Regions from separate parts of the Shewanella sp. 3_MG-2023 genome, predicted to be linked through region 3. Evidence: predicted binding sites of a transcription regulator. Region 3 holds the regulator's gene; each other region holds the start of a gene.
The links. Region 3 encodes LexA, which represses DNA repair genes until DNA is damaged. Its sites were predicted from a motif close to TACTGTATNNNNATACAGTA; they were not measured.
Positions count from the first base shown of each region.

Region 1: the regulator LexA is predicted to act here: its motif matches at 1,143-1,162, upstream of Q4591_RS02400 (YebG family protein).
Region 2: the regulator LexA is predicted to act here: its motif matches at 2,452-2,471, upstream of Q4591_RS17615 (DNA topoisomerase III).

Region 1 covers NZ_JAUOSH010000003.1:34,716-38,496, forward strand. Annotated here, with positions in the region: gene proQ (RNA chaperone ProQ) at 1-88, opposite strand, end outside; gene Q4591_RS02395 (GAF domain-containing protein) at 355-813, opposite strand; gene Q4591_RS02400 (YebG family protein) at 838-1,131, opposite strand; gene Q4591_RS02405 (paraquat-inducible protein A) at 1,338-1,967, shown strand; gene Q4591_RS02410 (paraquat-inducible protein A) at 1,957-2,589, shown strand; gene Q4591_RS02415 (MlaD family protein) at 2,576-3,781, shown strand, end outside.
Region 2 covers NZ_JAUOSH010000038.1:27,464-31,244, reverse strand. Annotated here, with positions in the region: gene Q4591_RS17620 (hypothetical protein) at 110-2,089, opposite strand; gene Q4591_RS17615 (DNA topoisomerase III) at 2,493-3,781, shown strand, end outside.
Region 3 covers NZ_JAUOSH010000004.1:138,220-142,000, forward strand. Annotated here, with positions in the region: gene plsB (glycerol-3-phosphate 1-O-acyltransferase PlsB) at 1-1,280, opposite strand, end outside; gene lexA (transcriptional repressor LexA) at 1,659-2,276, shown strand; gene Q4591_RS03795 (cell division inhibitor SulA) at 2,273-2,779, shown strand; gene coxB (cytochrome c oxidase subunit II) at 3,210-3,781, shown strand, end outside.

The DNA of each region.
Region 1 (3,781 bases), on a different contig from region 3:
CACCTTCTGCAATAAAGCATAAAGGAAATGTTTCATATAAATACGCTAAAACTGCGTTGGTGTCGGTCAACTTGTCTGTTGATTCCATTTTTACTTCCACGTTATAAAAGGGACTGAGTCTCAGCTTTCTTTGCGAGTACAGTCGTTTATCTTTCGTTAAACAGATCTTGCTTAACGTTCAAATTAGCACTTCTTATTCGATTGCTAAAGCAATTGAAACATGCTTTAACAAATTAACTCACTTAGCTGTAATTTTACAGTAAATAAATTTTATCCATAGCAATGCGCGCTGTTCGGTATTATAAAGCTCATGGCAGCGATTGCGACCCGCAATTTGCTATATTTGGTCGCTAATTAAGCAAATAGGCAAGATTCAAAGCTTTTTACTAGCATTTCTAAGCCTTTTCTATCGTCTGTATCAAAACGATTCAATGATGGGCTATCAATATCTAATACCGCAACTACGTCATTGCCTTGGCGAACAGGGACTACAATTTCAGAATTACTGGCAGCATCACAGGCAATATGTCCTGCAAATTGATGCACATCTGCCACTAATTGTGTTTCATCATTTGCCGCTGCTGTGCCGCATACACCTTTACCGATCACAATACGTGTACAAGCAACTTTTCCTTGAAACGGACCAAGAACGAGTTGTTCTTCACGCTTAATATAGAAGCCAACCCAATTTATATCATCTAAGTTGTCATTTAATAACGCTGAAAAGTTTGCCATTCCTGCAATAAGGTCGTCTTCACCGGTCATTAATGCCAGTACTTGGCGGTTTAATGTGTCATAAAACTCAGCTTTCATTTTCCATCCTAAGTGAGGTTTTTATTATTCTGCAGCCGCTTTTTTAGTGGCTTTTTTGTTTGCTGTTTTGGGTGTAGCCGCTTTAGGCTTTACGATCCCTTTTAATAAATTTGCAAGTTCATCCTTGTTAGATGCAAGATAAAAAGCAAGTTTTTCGACACTATTTTCCTCTATTTCCAGCTCAGCGCCAGAAATAAAAGGCACTAAGTTATCCGCAATGTCGAGCATTTTGTCGTAGGCGTCAGCTTCTTTCTTAGATGTAAACGTCATCTTCTCAACCCCTTCTCTTACCACGACAAACTTTGTTATTACAGCCATGATTAACCTCTTACTGTTTTTATATACAGTGCATAGAGTGTCATAGAACTAACTTCTGATGCAAGTATTCTGATTATTCTGGTATTATTAGGTTTTATTGTAACTTGATAAATAATATTTCCACTGTGTTTTTAATCAAAACAAAGCGTTTTTTATTATTTTATTGCTCATTAATATTTCACTACATGGACGGTTTTCCTTTATCTATGCCGAAAAGTCTTGACCCGAACACCATTATATTATGCCGCTCCTGTGACTTAGCCGTTCAAAAGCGCGCCTTACCGTCTAATGTTCGCGCGTTATGCCCTCGCTGCCATACGGCACTTTATGACGTTCCTTACTGCTCAATCAATGGCATGCTTGCCTTGTGTATCGCGGCATTATTATTTTATATTCCGGCTAACTTTTTACCCATCATAGAAATCAACTTTTTAGGCAGTGTGCGAACAACAACAGTTTTTGAAACGGCTGTGACGGTGTGGCTGCAAGGTTATTGGATAGTTGGCATCGCTGTGATGGCGGCAGCGGTCATTGCCCCGGGATTATTAATTTTATCGATTTTATTACAAGTCACCATAGTTAAACTTAAATTGCACTCCTGTTTTTGGCAAAAGACATATCGCGCACTGCTTAAAAACCATGCGACCTTATCGCAACTTACTATGCTTGAAATTTACGTCATTTCATTTTTAGTAGCTGCGTTTAACTTGTCTGACTTCTCAGATATTTATTTAGGCATGGGCACCTTCTGTTTTTGTATGCTGTTTTTAGTTATCTTATTTTTACAACGGGAATATAATTTAGAACATATGTGGGGAATGGCTTATGAGCGCTAACACTCCTGCGCGGCAAGGAATACAAATCGGTTTTTGTTTATGCACTGTTTGTCGAAAAATCAATAACATCAGTCGTGACCGTTGTAGTCGCTGTGATTCTAAAATCCAAACACGTAATCATGCCAGTTTACAGCAAAGTTGGGCGTTATTGATTACCGCAGCCATTTTGCTGATCCCAGCTAATATCTACCCAATCACTGTGCTCACCAATCAGGGCAAAGTCACCTATGACACCATATTTACTGGTATTGTGCATTTGGTTCACTCTGACATGATCCCTATTGCCATTATTGTCTTTACTGCCAGTATATTGGTGCCTTGGCTAAAAATTATAGGCTTAGCGATTTACTTAATCGCTATTAGCTTTAATCTGCCAGTTTCTAAAAAGAAACTCATGATAGGCTTTCATATTATTGAATGGATTGGCAGGTGGTCGATGCTGGATTTATTTGTTATTGCGTTAACTGTCGCCGTCGTTAATATGGGGCAATTACTTGATGCTAAACCCGCACCTGCAGCAACCGCATTTGCGTTAGTCATTTTACTGACTCAGTTAGCAGCAAAGGTATTAGATACTCGTTTACTTTGGGATCGCTTGGAAAAAAACAATGACACAAATTGAATCACCAAAAGTTGTTAAAAAGAAATTATTCTCGCCGATTTGGTTATTACCGATTGTTGCCTTGGCCCTTGGCGCTTGGCTTGGTGTAAAAAGCATCAAAGAATCAGGTATCGAGATTATTGTGCACTTCCCTAATGCCGTTGGTATCGATATCGGTAAAACCTTAGTCAAATACCAAGGTTTGACCGTTGGTAAGGTGACAGATATCAGTATCGACAATGAATTGTCTGGCGTTAATGTCAAAATTATTATGGATTATCGCTCTGAACCATTTCTCAATAAAAATTCCAAGTTCTGGTTGGTCACGCCTAAAGCCAGTATCACTGGTATTGAAGGTTTAGATACCTTGTTTTCAGGCAATTATATTGCCGTTCAACCCGGTGATGGCAGCTCAGCATCTGAATTTGTCGCCTTAAAAGATGCGCCAACTATGCTTCCTGATACTAATGGGGTGCTTATTACGCTGACCACCTCAAAATTAGGCTCACTGGATATCGGCTCAATGGTGTTTTACCGTCAAATACCTGTAGGGAAAGTTGTAAACTATCGCTTAATTGACAGCGATACCATTAATATCAGCACGTTTATCGAGCAACAGTACGCCCATTTAGTGACACAAGAGTCCCAGTTCTGGAACGTGTCAGGTCTAAAAATTGATGCGTCTATGTCGGGCATTAAAGTCAATACCGAAAGCTTGGCATCGCTGCTCGCTGGCGGAATTAGTTTTAATTCAGTCGCTAATTCTGCCGCGGCGCAAAATGGTGACAACTTTGTGCTTTACCCTGATGAAGAAAGTGCTGTCAAAGGCATCGAATTCACTCTGCTAGCCGATAATGCTGATGAGATTAATCAAGGCTCAACGTTAGTTTATCGCGGCATTGATGTGGGTAAGATTCATCAAACCCAACTAACTGAAAACGGCGTGAAGTTTTTAGCTAAGTTTGATAGTCAATACCAACACTTATTAAACGCAGATACCCAATTTTGGATTGCAGGTGCTGATATTTCTTTAGAGGGCGTTAAGCACGCTGCAAGGTTGATCACTGGTAGTGTAGTCAATGTACTACCTGGAGTGAGCGACAACGCGCTGCCACAAGAGTATCAATTACAATTTCAAGCACCGGACCTTATGCAAGCTAGCCAGTTGACCATCAAATTAACGTCTGATGAACACAGTGGTTTAAGCGCTGGG
Region 2 (3,781 bases), on a different contig from region 3:
CTTCAGTAATCGAAACTAGTACTACAGATAAAAAAATGCCTGAATCACTTCAGGCATTTTGCTCGGTTTATTGATGATGAATCAATCTCAGATTATTAATATAAAAATATTAGTAATTATGAGCTTCAGCTAGTCTTGCAGGGGAATGACATACAGAACATGATTCAGTGATAGGTGCAGGGTCAAATACGGCAAAGTCGCCACTTTCACCCGTGTGAGTGTGATCAGCTTCTGGCGTGATAACCACATCGAAATCACCACCTTGTTGTATCATGTGATTTTTCGCAGCATCACCTGTATGACAAGTGGCACAGTTAGCAGAAATCGCCGTGATACCGTAAACACTGCTTTCATCCATACCGTTTAACACAACTGCTGGTGCTACATCTTCAAGGTCAATCATACCAGTGTGACAAGCCTGACAGTCTACCGGCATGTTTCTGTCGGTTGTTGGCATGTCATTTAGACCTCGGTCTTGCTTGTATGCTCCAAAGTGCATGTTATGAACCAATGGTCCCCACGCCATCGCGTAGTCTTCACCTTCTCTAGCAGGTTCCCAGTTATAAGCGGAATGACATTGTACACATGAGTCACCGCCTAAATCGAAGCCACCACGCTTACTACCGTGCCCATCTAGACCTTCAGTATGACAAGAAAGACACTTTAGACCGTCAGAGCTAGTACGACGGACGTCTTTAACGTTTGATACTGAAATAGGTGCTATAGCAGGGTATCCCCAGCGATGAGTGTAATGAACACTACCATCGACACCACCAAATAATTTTTCACCTTCTTCATATGGTAGAGCATGTTCGATGATATAAACCGTGGTATTGTCGTCGCCAGCACGAGTCGATTTAGAACGTGCTACATGTCCTGCGTCACGACCAGGAAGCATCGCTTCGCCGTTTTTCATGACAGTAGCCCAACCCGCTGGTTCTGCATCTGTGTCTTCGATTGCTAAGATATCAACAACCTTACCTTCGCTATCAGTCGCTTTTGCAGTGACTTCAATCGTCGCTTTATCTTCACTACGAACAACAGAAATAACTTCAAAGTTATAGCGGTTTAATGCTTCATCACGATTTGCACCGTTTTCATGTTCATGTTGGAACGAATTGTGACAGGTTGCACAATCAAGGTCAGTAAAGTTACTGTGATTAACAGTTAAATCTTTATCTGCATCTTGTAAATTAGCATGACAAGTCGTACAGCCATTGAGAGATGCTGTAAATACCACATCGTCAATGTGACACGTTGAACAGCGGTACTTATCCATTGAGTAAGCACTCTTACTTGGATCTTCTGAGGACATTCTCTTAGCTAATGCTTCGTGGCCAGAAGCTAAATAACCACCTTCGCCATCAGCTAATTTACCATGTCCTAGCATTGCCATGGTGTTTTCAGCCCAGCCGCCATCTTTTTGTTCAGTTTGAGTGTGACAAACTAGACATGCTTCAACGACAACCACTTCTTGGTCATTGTCGATTGCATGGTGATGTTGATGCCAACCCCACGTTGCGTTGCCAGTAGCATCTTCAAATTCACCGTGACAGGCGACACATTTAGCATCGTCAGTGGTGCTAACTTGTGCATAAGAATCGTTTTTGGTAAACATCACGCGTTTAGTACGTGGCATACCATTTTCGCCATTACCTGGTCGAATATAGCCAGTACCAATTGATTCAGATGTCGCAGCTTCATGTGGCATAGAAAGGTTATAAATACCCTCACCAGCGTGAGTTAGCGTACCCGGTGCGTTATCATCACCCGCAACCCAAGTCACATCAACAGTGTCAGCAAGTAAACCTGCTTCATTTTTGATGGTTGACATTAACTGGACTTTATCTAAATCTTCTACTGGAACCCCATCTTGGTTCTCCACCGAAAATTCAACATTCACGACACCCTCGGCATATTGCCATTCCATGACTTTTGCTACTGCTGATGTGGTCACTACTGGTGGCACCCAAGGTGCACCAGGTTCGCCAGGTAGGCCATCGTTTCCATCTTTACCATCATTACAAGCACTCATCCCCAGTGCAGTAGCCACAAGTAAAGCAACACGACATTTGCTCATTAATTTCATCTCATACTCCAAAATGTTTTTCTTACCTCTTAATGGGTAATTGGAGCGTAATGTAAAGATTGCTTGGCAACTGTTGACTAGATCACAAACTAGGGGTATTACTAGTTTAATTGTTTATATTCAATGGTTTGAATATAAACCTCCTAGCTGAACATTCTGAATTAAAGCTTAATCTCCCGATGTGTTTTTGCATTAAGATCACAAATTAAAGTAAATTTTTATTGGTTGTTTTTGGTTAAGTTTAGCGCCTTAAAAGCGTGTTTTTTGATGCTTTAGCCTAGTATTTTGAGTGGCAGATTATCTTTCTAAGAAACCTGCCATTGCATTAACAGTTGCACTTATTTTTGCTATTCGCTAAATTACACTGTAATTTCATACAGTGTTTTAAAAGTCTAATAAATCTATGATGCTCTATATTGCTGAAAAACCCAGTCTAGGCCGTGCTATTGCCGATGTATTACCAAAGCCTCATAAAAAAGGTGATGGTTTTATCATGAGCGCCAATGGGGATTGCGTGTCTTGGTGTATAGGGCATTTGTTAGAGCAAGCAGAACCAGATGTCTATGATCCCGCTTTTAAATCATGGCAATTAGCCCATTTACCCATAGTGCCGAGTAAATGGCAGTTAAAACCTAAAACTAATACCCGCTCACAGTTGAGCATCTTAAAAAAGCTCATCAAACAAGCATCGAGTTTAGTTAATGCTGGCGATCCTGATAGAGAAGGGCAGCTGCTGGTGGATGAAGTCATTTCCTATGCAGGTGTAAAGGCCGACAAGATTGCTCAAACCCAGCGTTTACTTATTAGCGATCTTAACCCTTCGGCGGTAAAACGCGCCTTAGGGCAATTGCGCACTAATAAAGAGTTTGTCCCCTTATCTACCTCAGCCTTAGCCCGCAGCCGCGCAGATTGGCTATATGGCATGAATATGACCCGCGCTTATACCATTCAAGGCAAAAAAGTAGGTTATCAGGGAGTATTGTCTGTTGGTCGCGTGCAAACCCCGGTACTGGGGTTAGTGGTAAGGCGAGATGAAGAAATTGCCAATTTTCAGCCCAAAGCTTTTTATGAAGTATTGGCGCATTTACTGACCGATAACCAAGAAGGCTTTTCGGCTAAGTGGAAACCCAGTGAAGCATGTCAGCCATATATGGATGAAGAGGGGCGAGTGCTCGCCAAAGGCTTAGCTGAAAATGTGGTGGGGCGGATAACCAACAAAGCTGCTGAAGTGACCAAGCTTGAGTCAAAAAATAAGCGTCAGAACCCCCCATTGCCTTATAGTTTATCCAGCCTGCAAATCGATGCGGCCAAGCGTTTTGGCATGAGCGCTAAAGAGGTACTTGATACCTGTCAGAGTCTATATGAAAGGCATAAATTAATTACGTATCCGCGCTCAGATAGTCGCTATTTACCTGCTGAGCAACATGGCCTTGCACCCCAAGTTATTCGCGCAGTATTAAGTAATGATGCCGGTTTAACCGCTAAAGCAGATAAACCTAATGCCAAGCTTAAGTCCAAAGCCTGGAATGACAGTAAAGTTGATGCTCATCACGCGATAATTCCCACTGAAAAAACCACTAATTTGGCAAACTTATCAGCCAAAGAGTCGCAGTTATATTCTCATATTGCACGGCAGTATTTAGCCCAGTTTTACCCCGTCTATATTTATGATGAAACCCAAGTTGAAGTGAC
Region 3 (3,781 bases):
AGATAAACTGGCACTAAGGTTACTGGGCGTTCAATGCCCCGCAGTACACAGTTAACTGTCATCGCTAACATGCCGGTCTTAGGCGCTAATAAACGACCGGTACGAGAACGACCACCTTCGGTGAAGTATTCAACCGAATAGCCTTTAGCAAATAACTGATCTAAATACTCACGAAACACTGCGGTATAAAGTTTATTACCGTTAAAGCTACGACGAATAAAGAAAGCACCACCACGGCGGAACATAGGGCCTGCTGGCCAAAAGTTTAAATTAATACCGGCGGCAATATGCGGCGGCACCATGCCTTGGTAATACAAAATATACGACAGCAGTAGGTAATCCATGTGGCTACGATGGCAAGGCACATAGACAATTTCATGACCATCATGATGCAGCTTACGCACTTTTTCAGCGCTTTTAATGCTAATACCGCTGTATAACTTATTCCACAACCAAGTAAGAAAGCGCTCAGCAATACGCACTAAGCTGTCTGAGTAATCCGCTGCAATTTCATCTAAATACTGAATAGCTTTTTCGCGGGCTTTGTCTTCAGGAATTTTTTTATTAAGCGCTTCTTCTTTTATCGCTTGAGCAATGGCATCAGACTTTAATAATGAGTTGAACATTGCCTGACGATTTGGCAGTTGTGGGCCTGTCATCACTTTACGTTGGCGTCTAAAGTGCACTCGCGCCACACGGATAAGTTTATGCGCAATACTGACATCAGTGCCGTGTTCATCAGCCATATAACGTAGCGACATAGCATTTGAGAATTGAATAAAGCTATGGCGACCTAAGAACAAAATCATCAACCATTTACGTAACCAGGTCGGGTTTTCACGCTCAAATACGGCTGCGGTCATGGTGTCATCTTCTTTACCAGGGATACGTCCCCAATACAGACTCACTGGCACCAATTGAATATCAAGTTGATCATTTTTTTTATGTAAGGCTAATAAGCTGGTGAAGTTATCAACAAATTTTTCGCCACTTAAACGCTTGCCAAATAGAGGCTTACGACCTTCAATACACACAATTCTAGGGGTATTTAAGCCATCAACGTCTAGTCGCTCATAAGGGCTCGGTAAGCCATATTTGGCGGTCACTTCATTTAATGCCGCAATATCACTGAGTGATTCTGTCTTCATCACATAGACCACTGGTTTATCTGGGTCTAAGTTCAGATCGGCAAAGGGATCTTCAGGCACAACAACCGTGTGCACCATCAGTTTTTGAATCCAACGTAATGATTTTGCTATGATTGAGTCAGGTTTTAACATGAGTGTTCGCATATTCAACATCAATTAATTGGCCATAGAATACCAGATAATGGTTCAGTTTCACTAACAAGGGTCTATACAGAGAATATTTGTTCAGTAAAAATAGCCATATCCGAATAACAACCAACCTATTTTCAATCAACACTACTGTATAAATATACTGTTTAAACAAACGATGTGAGAAATAGCCAATTTCATCGGTTTAAAAAGCTGACTTACCTTCATTAACTAAATAATTAAATTACAGATACTTAACCGTGCCCCCATATATAGCCAACAAGAATTAGATGATAATAGTTAAATTAATTTGGTTAATACTTGCGCGACCACCGATACTGTATATAATGACAGTCACTGTATAAAAAAACAGGAATCAATATGAGACCTTTAACGCCACGCCAAGCTGAAATATTAGAGCTAATTAAATGTAATATCGCCGAAACAGGTATGCCGCCAACTCGTGCAGAAATTGCAACTCGATTAGGCTTCAAAAGCGCCAATGCCGCTGAAGAACACTTAAAAGCACTGGCAAAAAAAGGCTGTATTGAAATTATTCCTGGTACCTCTCGCGGGATCCGCATGGTGCAGGTGGAGGAGGAAGTTGAAGCAGGCTTACCACTTATCGGCCAAGTTGCTGCAGGTGAACCTATCCTTGCTCAAGAGCATGTTGAACAGTATTTCCAAGTTGACCCAGAAATGTTTAAGCCCAATGCTAATTTCTTACTACGCGTTCGAGGCGACAGTATGAAAGACATTGGTATTTTAGAGGGCGACTTATTAGCAGTGCATAAAATGCAAACTGCCACCAATGGTCAAGTTGTAGTGGCACGTCTTGAAGACGATGTAACCGTGAAAAGATTTGAAAAGAAAGGCAATATTATTTATTTACATGCTGAAAATGCAGAATATGAGCCGATTAAAGTTGATTTAAGTTGCCAAAACCTAACGATTGAAGGGCTTGCTGTTGGCGTTATTCGTAATGGAGGTTGGTTATGAACACATTAATAGGCAATGCACCGCGTCACCCTGGATTATGGGTAGATATGGCATCTGATCCCTTACCCACTAAACAAGGGATTGAAACCAAGCGCACCCAAAACCAAGGCTTAACTGAATTGACTCAATTATGCAGTCAGTTAGCCATTTTAAGTCAGCAAGGCCGTTGGATTGTACTGATTAATCCGCCGCATATCGGTTATAAGCAAATTCTTGCTAATGCCAATGTTCGTATGGACAGAGTATTGTTAGTTCACACCAAAGATGAAGTCGAAACCCTGTGGGCGATGGAAAAAGCGCTCACTAACGGTACTTCAAGTGCAGTAATTACTTGGACACCACCATTAGATGCCCGCGACAATCGCCGCATTCAATTGGTTGCCAAAAATGCCTTAGCCCAAGGGCTTATCATTGAAGATGTAAATACTCACTTACCTGAAGGCGACCCATTAACGCAAACTTTAGCAGTACCGACTCGGGTAAACCTTACCTCGTTTCACTAGTAAAATATGACTAAAAAAGCCCTTCACTACGCTGAGGGGCTTTTTTTTGCACTTTTTTCAGCAAATTAGATGATAAAGTGATCTTGATCAATATTTAATCTCCAAGTAATGTAGTTAACAAGGTAGTAACAATTTATCGTACTGCCGAGAATAAATGTCAAAAAGATACAAACGCTATTAAAAGATTGAGCTGGTACCGTGCGGTATAGAAAGCCTTGAATGTAAAGCGTCAAATATAATTGATAAGTTCAGTATTAGGTACAAGTGTGGCACCGTAACGTAATAACATAATTGAGTTTTCAAGCTCAAAGCCACCGTGTACTTTGAAATGATCAAACTTTTTCGGGTATGAAAAGTTTGCATAGAGCAGAGTATTACTGTGTGGCTTTTCTTTGTAATTGCAATTCGCAATTAGCAGAGGAGTAGTCTTGTGAAGCGATTGTTGTACGGATTAATGGTGGCGTTGCTTGCAACCCCACTCACAGCGGCAGAGATGCCCTTAAACATGACTCAAGGTGTAACAGAGATCAGTGGCCAGGTTTACGACCTGCATATGATTATTTTGTATATCTGTTGCGCCATTGGTGTCGTGGTCTTTGGGATCATGATTTATTCCATGATCTATCACAGAAAATCTAAGGGTGCAGTTGCAGCCGACTTTCATGACAGTACCAAGGTTGAAATAGCTTGGACAGTATTGCCATTTCTAATCCTAATTGGCATGGCAATCCCAGCAACAAAAACGCTGATTGCTATGGAAGATCCCAGCGATGCTGAACTGACAGTCAAAGTGACGGGCTCTCAATGGAAATGGCATTACAGCTATTTCAATGAAGATGTCGAGTTTTTCAGTTTATTATCTACCCCAGCAGACCAAATTACTGGCACCGCAGATAAAACCGACACCTATCTTTTAGAGGTCGATAAGCCGCTGGTTTTACCAATAAATCGTAAAGTACGTTTTTTAATGACCTCGGATGACGTTATCCACTCTTGGTGGGT